DNA from 3 places in the Mesorhizobium sp. SEMIA396 genome. Region 3 is predicted to be linked to each of the others. Evidence: riboswitches for the same ligand, from Rfam matches in the RefSeq annotation. Region 3 holds a riboswitch; each other region holds the start of a gene.
The links. A riboswitch is a leader RNA that binds a small molecule or an ion and turns the genes downstream of it on or off. The one in region 3 is predicted to bind cobalamin.
Positions count from the first base shown of each region.

Region 1: linked by a shared signal. The riboswitch ahead of NP503_RS09805 (aromatic ring-hydroxylating dioxygenase subunit alpha) and the one ahead of NP503_RS22235 (CbtB domain-containing protein) in region 3 are both predicted to bind cobalamin.
Region 2: linked by a shared signal. The riboswitch ahead of NP503_RS07800 (ABC transporter ATP-binding protein) and the one ahead of NP503_RS22235 (CbtB domain-containing protein) in region 3 are both predicted to bind cobalamin.

Region 1 is NZ_JANIFC010000003.1:74,270-77,533, reverse strand. It holds gene NP503_RS09810 (hybrid-cluster NAD(P)-dependent oxidoreductase) at 1-266, opposite strand, end outside; gene NP503_RS09805 (aromatic ring-hydroxylating dioxygenase subunit alpha) at 292-1,539, opposite strand; cobalamin riboswitch at 1,652-1,854, opposite strand; gene NP503_RS09800 (DUF680 domain-containing protein) at 2,364-2,561, shown strand; gene NP503_RS09795 (DUF680 domain-containing protein) at 2,648-2,848, shown strand; gene NP503_RS09790 (DUF680 domain-containing protein) at 2,916-3,152, shown strand; gene NP503_RS09785 (ABC transporter ATP-binding protein) at 3,229-3,264, opposite strand, start outside.
Region 2 is NZ_JANIFC010000002.1:585,226-588,489, forward strand. It holds gene NP503_RS07790 (DSD1 family PLP-dependent enzyme) at 1-188, shown strand, start outside; gene NP503_RS07795 (AraC family transcriptional regulator) at 193-1,026, opposite strand; cobalamin riboswitch at 1,282-1,489, shown strand; gene NP503_RS07800 (ABC transporter ATP-binding protein) at 1,651-2,439, shown strand; gene NP503_RS07805 (ABC transporter substrate-binding protein) at 2,489-3,264, shown strand, end outside.
Region 3 is NZ_JANIFC010000009.1:242,942-246,205, reverse strand. It holds gene NP503_RS22240 (MFS transporter) at 1-1,053, shown strand, start outside; cobalamin riboswitch at 1,119-1,316, shown strand; gene NP503_RS22235 (CbtB domain-containing protein) at 1,352-1,531, shown strand; gene NP503_RS22230 (CbtA family protein) at 1,547-2,338, shown strand; gene cobU (bifunctional adenosylcobinamide kinase/adenosylcobinamide-phosphate guanylyltransferase) at 2,331-2,846, shown strand; gene cobO (cob(I)yrinic acid a,c-diamide adenosyltransferase) at 2,848-3,264, shown strand, end outside.

The DNA.
Region 1 (3,264 bases), on a different contig from region 3:
GCCTTGACCGTCACCGCGATCGAGAATGGCCGCGACGGCGAGGACGACAGCGTGTAGGTGCGCATCAGCGGCCCGTCCAATGTCGGCAGTTCCAGCGTCACGAACTGGCCCGGCTTGTAGCGGAACCAGGTCTGGTTGTCGGAGCGGAAGGTGAAGGTCTTCACGTCCGGCGCTTCGTCGCTGACGCCGATCACTTCCAGCACCTGCAGCCGGTCGTTCCAGGGCGTCATCTGGTCGAGATGGCGATAGAGGCCAAGGTCCGTCATCGCATTCATCCTCTTGTCCCCTGGGCTAGGCGACGCTGCGCAGGGCCGGCCGGCCGCCTTCGGCAAGGCGCGGCCCGATGAACGACGTGTACCACTCGACGAACTGGATCACGCCGCCCTCATGCAGCTCCGAATAGGGGCCTGGTTCGTAGGCCGGCGACAGGATGCCGAAGGCGTTTTCCTCGACGATGCGGCGGTCCTGGTCGTTGGTCTCGGTCCAGACATGGGTGAGCTCAGCGAGGTCGTAGTCGACGCCTTCGACCGCATCCTTGTGGACGAGCCATTTCGTCGTCACCGCGGTTTCCGTGGCACTGATCGGCAGCACGCGGAAGGTGACGGCATGGTCGCCGAGGATATGGTTCCAGGTTGTCGGATAATGATAAAGCAGCAAGGAGCCGATGCGGTCGGTTGAAACGCTGTCGGACAGGTTCTTCTTCACCGCCCGTTTTCCCGTCATGGTGTAGCTGACGGCATCGCGCAGCAGCGGCGCGCGGGTGGCGCGGTACTGCCCTGCCGGATCGATGCGGAATTTGCTCGGCAAGCCTGATGCCTCGCATCTGGCCCAGTGCGCGACCATCTCGGGGTCGCTGTCGGCGCCGTTGACGCCGGTCACGGTCGGCGCCTCGGGGAAGGTCTTGCACAGCTCAGGGTGATTGGCGACGCAGTGGTAGCACTCGCGGTTGTTTTCCCAGACCAGCTTCCAGTTGCCCTTCTCGATGATCGTGCTCTCAAAGGCGATCTTTGCCTCACGCAAACGGTGCGGCAAAAGATAAGGTTCGATCATCGCCCGCATCGGCGCGAAATCCGCCGGCTCCTTGGCCAGGCAGATGAAGATGTAGCCGCCGACGCTCTCGCAGGCGACCGGCTTCAGGCCGAAATCACTCTTGTCGAAACCGTCGGCCATCTGGCGGGCAAACAGCAGGCGGCCGTCCAGCTCATAGGTCCACTGATGATAGGGGCAGACGAGCTTTGCCGCCGTACCCTTTTCCGCGTTGCACACGCGGCTGCCGCGATGGCGGCAGGAATTGTGGAAGGCGTTGATCTTGCCTTGCTGGTCGCGGACAAGGACGACCGGATAGTCGCCGATCTGCACGGTGATGTAGCTGCCCGGCTTCGGCAGTTCGCAATCATGGCCGATGAACAGCCAGTCGCGATACCAGATCAGCTCCATGTCGAGCTTGAAGTAGTCTGGATCGGTGTAGAAGGGCTGCTCCAGCGAAAAGCCTTGCCGGCGCCCCTTCAGGAGCCTCAGCATGTCGTTGCGGGTATCCATGTCCTGTCCTCGTTTCTAAGGACTGAACTGGTGGTGATGGAGGAAGGATTGAAACGCAGGCCGGCTAGGTGCCGGAAGCGCTATCCACCTCTTGACCGCCCACCGCGATCAGTCGAGTCTAAAAATCTCGGGCTGGTTTCCGGGCTCTGGAGTTGTCCTTGCGGACCATCGCGACACCTTCCCAGGCAGTTGCCCAGTGGTCTCCCGTTGCGACTTGAACTCCACCACCGTTGCGGGGGCAGCGCCGGATTCTGACCGGCTTCCCAATTCTCCGCCTCGTCGTCACGAAGCGGCACCTGAGATGGGTATGATCTAACCACGATCGCTGGCGCGCCGTCGGCATGAAAACGACATCGTATCCATGCGGCGCGACACGGCATGCGAAACGTCACCGCAGATCGTCGCGGGCCGAAATCCCGCCTCCCGGGCGGCCATTTGCCGGCTGCGATCTTCCCGAGTCCGACCCTTGGCGGGGGTCAAAAAAGGTTAACGGTTTCGAAAAGTGACTATTAGCTTGACCTAAAATCGAACCGAACGGTTCGTTTCTGTTGACGGTGCGTGCAGGACGGTGTGAACGCCGGGCCTTTGAAACAGTCAGTGATCCATCGGATGGTTAAACTTAACATGCTGATATAGAGAGGAAAAATGTATCTCTAGATTCCCCTGGCACAATTTCAAGGTGTGGATTCATGGTCCACACGGAACAACTTCGTGATTGGAAAAGGCGGGGTTGCCCTCCCACATCGGGGCTGTCCGAACGACGCGATTTCATTTCCAAGACACGCCGCTAGACGGACGGAAAAAGACGATACTGGAGTACAAAAATGAAAAAGATCATTCTCACTGCCGCAGCCCTTCTGGCCATTTCCGGCAGCGCCTTCGCTGGTAGCGACCACTACGGTTCGAACGCCGCGGCAGCCACTGCTGTCGACAGCTCGTACACCGCTTCGACCAAGAAGTCGGAACCGGCTGCTCAGGCGCCTGCCCAGGGTGCTGACCACAACCTCTTCGGCAACAACTAACAGCCGATTCCCAGTCGACGGCGGGCTCGCCCGCTGCCCTGGCGAAATTCAGACATTCGAAATTCAGACATTCAGGAGTATTTAAGATGAACAAGATCCTCATTGCTGCCGCCGCCGTTCTGGCCATCACCGGCAGCGCTTTCGCGGGCAGCGACAACTACGGTTCGAACGGCGCCAACCAGCCTGCCGCCGCTGTGGACCAGTCGTACACGGCTTCCACCAAGACCTCGGAACCGGCTGCCCAGACACCCGCTCAGGGCAGCGATCGTAACCTCTTCGGTCGCTAAAACCAATTTCGCAAGCGACGGCAGCTGTGCCTGCCGTCTGGCGAAATCCAGAATTCAGGAGACTAAAATGAACAAGATCCTTATTGCTGCCGCCGCCGTTCTGGCCATCACCGGCAGTGCTTTCGCCGGCAGCGACAACTTTGGCTCCAACGGCGCCAACCAGCCTGCGGTTACTTCGGTTGACAGCGCGCATACGAGCTCGGTCCGCAACAGCGGTGGCCTCGTCGAGAAGCTGCTCAATTCGTCGGGCGACGTAGAGAAGTCCGCTCCTCAGGGCAGCGACCGGAATCTCTTCGGCCGTTAACAGTCGAAGCTGATCTTCAAAAAAAGAGCGGCGGGCCTGGCCCGCTGCTCTTTTTTGTCCAAGACGCGGTTCTGCCTCAGGCCGCCTTCGCTTCAGCCTCATGAAGGGCAAA
Region 2 (3,264 bases), on a different contig from region 3:
ACGGGCTGCTCGGCCTGTCCTCCAACCAGCAATTCATGGGCTTGCCCGCCGACGCGACCGCAAAGCCCGGCGACTACGCGTTTCTAAGGCCGACGCAGAGCGAAGCCGTGCTGCAGCAGTTCGGGTCGATCGCGGTGTTTTCCGGCGGCCGGATCGCCGATCGCTGGCCGGCGTTGCCGATGGCCTGACCGACTACGCCTTCACCGGTATCCAGATCTCCAGCCCGCCCTTGCCGCTGCGCGGGTCGAATTCGGGGCCGTAGCGTTCGAATTCCGGCGCGTCCGCGATCTCATGCCCGGAGGCCGGCAGCCATTTGTTCCAGATCGTGTTGACCGTCCGGCGGATGGTCGAGATGTGTTCGCGGTGGGCAAAGACCGCATATTTCTGCGCCGGCACCCGCACCCGGTAGAAGTCCCTGGGCAGGTCGGAGAAGTCAGACACTTCGACGCCGCCGATGTAGTCGAAATTGCCGGCATCGTCGCCGTTGACGCAGACGCCATAGGCGACGTCGCCGGTCTCGCCCGGAATGTTGCCGATATAGGGGCCGAAGCGCTGCCACTGCATCGGGATGGCGGCGCTGGTTTCGCAGCTGCAGCGTTCGCCGAGGCCGGCGATCAGGAACGGCCGGCTGGTCTCGAAACGCGGCGGTTCGAGATTGGTGAGGAGGGACTGGTCCATCAGGATCGGCTCCACGAGGTCGAGCTTGTCGAGTGTGCCCTGCGCGCGCACCAGTTCCGGCGTGGTGCCGAACTGATCGCGGAAGGCACGGGTGAACGCCTCATGCGAGTTGTAGCCGGCGTCGAGCGCGACGGCGAGGATGTCGGGCGCCCCGCCCGCCAGCTTGCGCGCCGCCTCGGTCAGCCGGCGTGAGCGCATGTAGCCCATCACCGACCGGCCGGTGGCGGCGCCGAAGGCGCGCGTCACATGAAAACGCGACACGCCGCTGTTTTGCGCGACATCATCAAGCGAGATCGCCTCCGGCAGATGGCTTTCGACGAACCACAGCGCTTTCTCGGTCGGGTCCATTTTCTCCTCGCATTGGCCAGATCATCCTGCCGTTTCCTGGCGCAGCCAGTTTGATCGAAATTGCGCATCCCGTGCAATCTGCGCCGATGCCGGTCGCCATCCGGCCAACCGCCCCATGAGCTTTCGCTTGACAGCGACCGGCGTCATCTCTTAGGTATGTTATATTATTACATAAAGAGAGCATGCGATGCCTGTTTCCCTTAGCTGGCCCACCACTCCGTCCGAGAAATCCATTGCGAAGCGATCGGCGCAAATCTACGCTGAAGCGGTGATGGTCCCCGAGTCGAAAGGCGAGGGGTGAAAAGGGAACACGGTGAGGCCTGCTCAGGTCGAGACCGTGGCTGCCCCCGCAACTGTAAGCGGCGAGCAAAATCCGTGAATGCCACTGGCCGGCAAGGCTGGGAAGGCTGGATGGCGCAACGACCCGTGAGCCAGGAGACCTGCCATCACTGAGTTGACCGGACGGGGTGTGCCGGGAGGAAACGCGAATCCCGGTCTTGTCGGCCGGTTCGCCAGCTTCCTTCCGTCGCCAGTTTTGGAAAGTGACGGAAAGTTGGACGGCTCCATCCATCGCATCGTCGTATATACGCTTTGCCGTCCCGGCAAGCCGGCGGGCAGCAGCCGATGACCGTAGCGCTTCTCGAAGCCCGTGACCTCTGCGTCACGGCGAATGGGCGGGATCTGGTTCAGGCGGTCAGCTTCTCGGTGGCCGCCGGCGATCGCCTTGCCATCATCGGTCCCAACGGCGCCGGCAAGACGACGCTGCTGCGCATGCTGTCGGGCATGCTGCGTCCGAGCTCCGGCGAGGTGAAGCTCGGCGGGCGCCGCCTGGACAGGATTTCAGCCGCCGAACGGGCGCTGCACATTGCCGTGGTCGGCCAGACCGACCAGCCCGATCCGCGGCTGGCGGTGATCGACTATGTCGAGCTTGGCCGGGTTCCGCACGCCGGGCTGCGGCGCAGGAGCGAGGAGCGCGAGATCGTCGTCGATGCACTGCGCCGGACCGGCCTGCTGCCGCTATTTGGCCGCACCATCGGCTCGCTGTCGGGCGGCGAGCGCCAGCGCGCCCAACTTGCGCGCGCCATCGCCCAGCAGCCAAAAATCCTGTTCCTCGACGAGCCGACCAACCATCTCGACCCGCGTGCCCGCGGCGAACTGCTCGACCTCGTGGCAGGCTTCGAGATGACGGTGATCGCGGTGCTGCACGATCTGGCGCTGGTGGCACCGTTCGCCACCAGGGTGGCGGTGATGAACCATGCCCGTCTGCAAGCGCTCGCCGCACCGCGCGAAGCCCTGACCCAAAAGCTGATCCGCGAGATTTTCGGCATCGATGTGCTGCGTCTGCGCCATCCGACCGAAGACCGCGAACTGACGGTGTTCGATGTGCCGAACCGTGCCGCGCCGCCGACGTGATTGAAGCCATCTCGTAGTCGACCCAATCCCATCCACAAGGAGCAAACCCGTGAAACGCCTGGCCTTTTCGCTTGTCTTCTCGCTGCTGGCCTCGACAGCCCTGGCCTTCCCGGTCACGGTCGACAGCTGCGGCAAGCCGCTGACCTTCGATGCGCCGCCGAAGCGCGCCGTCATCCAGGATCTCAACATGGCCGAGATGGCTTTCGCGCTGAAACTGCAGCCGTCGATCGTCGGCCTGACCGGCATCACCGGATGGTACAAGGTGGGTCCCGAATTCAAGGCCGAGCAGGGTTCGATCCCGGAACTGGCGCCGAAATATCCGACGCTCGAAAACCTCGTCGCGGTCGAGCCGGATTTCTTCTTCGCCGGCTGGTATTACGGCATGAAGCCGGGCGGCGAGGTGACACCCGATACGCTTGCTCCGCACGGCATCAAGACGCTGGTGCTGACGGAAAGCTGCGTCCATCTCGACAAGAGCCGCCCAGCCGCCTCGATGGACCTGCTCTATGGCGACGTCGAAAAGCTGGGCAAGATTTTCGGCAAGGAGGCCGAGGCGGAGAAGCTTGTCTCCGGCTGGAAGAAGCAGCTCGCCGACATCACCGCCAAGGTCGGCAACGGCAAGGGTACGCGAGTGTTTCTCTATGATTCCGGCGAGGACAAACCGTTCACAGCAGGCAAGTTCGCCATCCCCAGCGCCATGATATCAGCCGCCGGCGGCGACAACATCATGGGCGACATGGAGACCAGCTGGGGCAACACGGACTGGGAAACGGTGGCGTCGCGCAATCCGCAATTCCTCATCCTGCTCGATTACCAGGACGGCGG
Region 3 (3,264 bases):
AACGAGCAGATCGTGTCGATGCTCTACACAGTCGTGGCGATGCTCGGGCTGTCGGTGACATTGTTCATGCCGATGCTGATCCGCCGTTTTGCCCGGCGCTGGGTCTACACGGCAGGCGCCTGCCTGCTGGCCGTCGGCTCGCTGTTCTTCGTCACCGACACGCTTGCCGGGCAACTGGCCGGCATGCTGTGCCGGGTGATGGGCGCCAGCGCGCTGTCGATCACGCTCAACCTCTACATCATGGACCACATCCGCAAGACCGACTTCATGCAGGCCGAATCGCTGCGCATGGCGTGGTCGATGCTGGCCTGGACCGGTGGGCCGACGCTCGGCATCTTCCTCTACACGCGCTTCGGCATCTATGCCGCGCATGGTACGGTCGCGGTGTTCGCGTTTGGCCTGCTGGCGCTGTTCTGGACCTACCGCCTCGGCGACAACCAGTCTATCCGTCCGGGCAAGACGCGCCCCGTCAATCCGCTCGCCAATATCGGCCGCTTCGTGGCGCAGCCCAGGCTCAGGCTGGCTTGGCTGATCGCCTTTGGGCGCTCCTGCTTCTGGACGACGTTCTTCGTCTATGGGCCGCTGTTCATGGTCATCACAGGTGAGGGCAAGCTGGCCGGCGGCCTGCTGGTTTCGGCCGGCAACGCGCTGTTGTTCATGGCGATTTTCTGGGGCAAGGCAGGAAAGCGCTTTGGTGGCCGCGGGACCATGACATTCGCCTATTTCGCCATGTCGGCCGCGCTTTTGGCGGCGGGCTTCGTCGGCGAAACCGTGCCGCTGCTTACCGGCGCCTTCCTGCTCTGCGGTGCCTTCTTCACCATTGCGCTCGACGCCCTCGGCTCGACCGCCTTCATGCGCTCGGTGCGCTCCTATGAAAGATCTCAGATGGCAGCGGTCTACCGCACCTATCTCGACTTTTCCGAGTTGACGCCGCCGCTGGTCTATTCAGTGGCGCTGGCCTTCTTCGGCCTGGGCTCGGTGTTCGTCACGCTCGGTCTGCTGGCGGCGGTCTGCGGCTTTGTGACGTGGCGCTATCTGCCAAAATCACTTTGACCTTCATGGCGCATTCGCAATGGTCACCGGCGGAATTTGGTTTGCCGGAAGCGAGGATTCTGCCTATAGTCACCGGTGTCGCCGGTTCCATTTTGGAGCCAAGAGGGAATGCGGTGAGGGCGAATTTCGCCCAATGCCGTGGCTGCCCCCGCAACTGTGTGCGGTAGTCCTCTCCATAAACCACTGAGGATTTTTTCTTCGGGAAGGTGGGGAAGGACGCTGATCCGTGAGCCAGGAGACCTGCCGGCGACAGGAAACTGACTTCGATGCCCTCGGGTGGAGGGCGAAAGGACAAGACATGACTACCGCTTCCGTCTCCCTCGGCACCTCCGTCTCCTCGCAGTCGCGCTTCATGCAGCTCGCTCTTGCCGCGCTGCTCGGCGTTTTCGTGATGGGCTTTGTCGGCTTCTCGCATATCGATGCGGTCCACAATGCGGCTCACGACTATCGCCATTCGATGGCGTTTCCCTGCCACTGACGAGGGGCTGACATCATGAACCTGTTTCGCAACGTCGTGTTCATCGCGGCGATCGCAGGGCTCGTGGCCGGCGTCGTCCTCGCCTGCCTGCAAGCCTATGCCACCGTGCCGCTGATCCTGAAGGCGGAAGTCTACGAACAGGCGGGCGGCGGGCATCACCATGACCATGCCGCTCCGGCCGCAACGGATAGCAATGCCATGAGCACAACTGCACCGGCGGGAGATGCCATGAGCTCTGCTGCCCCGGCGGCGGAAGCCGCTCCGGCAGACGAAGGCTGGGCGCCGGCAGATGGTTTCGAGCGTTTCGCCTTCAGCGTGCTTGCCAACATCGTCACCGGCATCGGCTTCGCCTTGATCCTGGTCGCGGTCTCCGAATTCGCCGGCGGCATCGGTGGCTGGCGCCAGGGCGTGTTCTGGGGCCTGGCCGGCTTCGCCGTGTTCACGCTGGCGCCTGGCCTCGGCCTGCCGCCGGAACTGCCGGCCATGCCGGCCGCCGATCTCACCCAGCGCCAGATCTGGTGGTGGGCGACGGTGGCGGCAACCGCTGCCGGTCTCGGCCTGATCGCGTTTCGCAAGTCGCTGCCGCTGGCGATCCTTGCCGTCCTTTTGATCGTCGTGCCGCATGTTGTCGGTGCACCGCAGCCCGACAGTTACGAAACGGCGATTCCGGAAGGGCTGCATCACCAGTTCGTGGTGGCGGTGACCGTGACCAATCTGGTGTTCTGGCTGGTGCTCGGCGCGGTCGTCGGTGTGGTGCGTGGCCGCTTCACCGGCACCGCGACCAGCCTGCGCGACAGCTTTGCCTGATCGCAAGACACTGACCTTCCTCATCGGCGGTGCGCGCTCCGGCAAGAGCGCGCACGCCGAAATTTTGGCGACCGCCTTGCCGCCGCCCTGGACCTATATCGCCACGGCGCAAGCCTATGATGACGAGATGCATGAACGCATCGCGTTGCACCGATCGCGGCGCGGCGAAGGCTGGACGACCATCGACGCACTGCTCGATCTCGCCGGTACGCTTGCCGCCTTGCCGGAGGATCGGCCGGTGCTTGTCGACTGCCTGACGCTGTGGCTGACCAACCACATGCTGGCCGAACACGATTTCGAGCTGGAATGCCGGCGATTGACGGAGGTGCTGTCGCGGCCGCGCGGGCCCTGGTTCGTGGTGTCCAATGAGGTCGGACAAGGCATCGTGCCGGACAATGCACTGGCGCGCCGGTTTCGCGATGCCGCCGGCCGGCTCAACCAGCAGGTCGCCGCCGTCGCCGATACGGTGCTGCTGATGGTGGCGGGGCTGCCGCTCAAGGTGAAATGACATGACCGACATCGACGATAAGGACGAAGAGCGCCATCGCGCCAAGATGGCCAAGCGCAAGGCTGTGCAGGATGCCGAGGTGGCGAGCAAGACGGTCGAGAAGGGATTGCTGATCGTCAACACCGGTCCCGGCAAGGGCAAGACCACGGCTGCCTTCGGCCTGGCGCTGCGGATGCTCGGCTACGGCAAGCGCGTCGGCGTTGTCCAGTTCATCAAGGGCAAGTGGCACACCGGCGAGAAGGACGCCTTCGCCGCCTTCGGCGACCGCGTCGTCTGGCACGCGATGGGCGAGGGGTTCACCTGGGAAACGCAGGACCTGAAGCGCGACATCGCCGCCGCCGAAGCCGCCTGGGCCAAGGTGCTCGAACTGATGGCCGATCCGTCGATCAGCCTGCTGGTGCTCGACGAACTGAACATT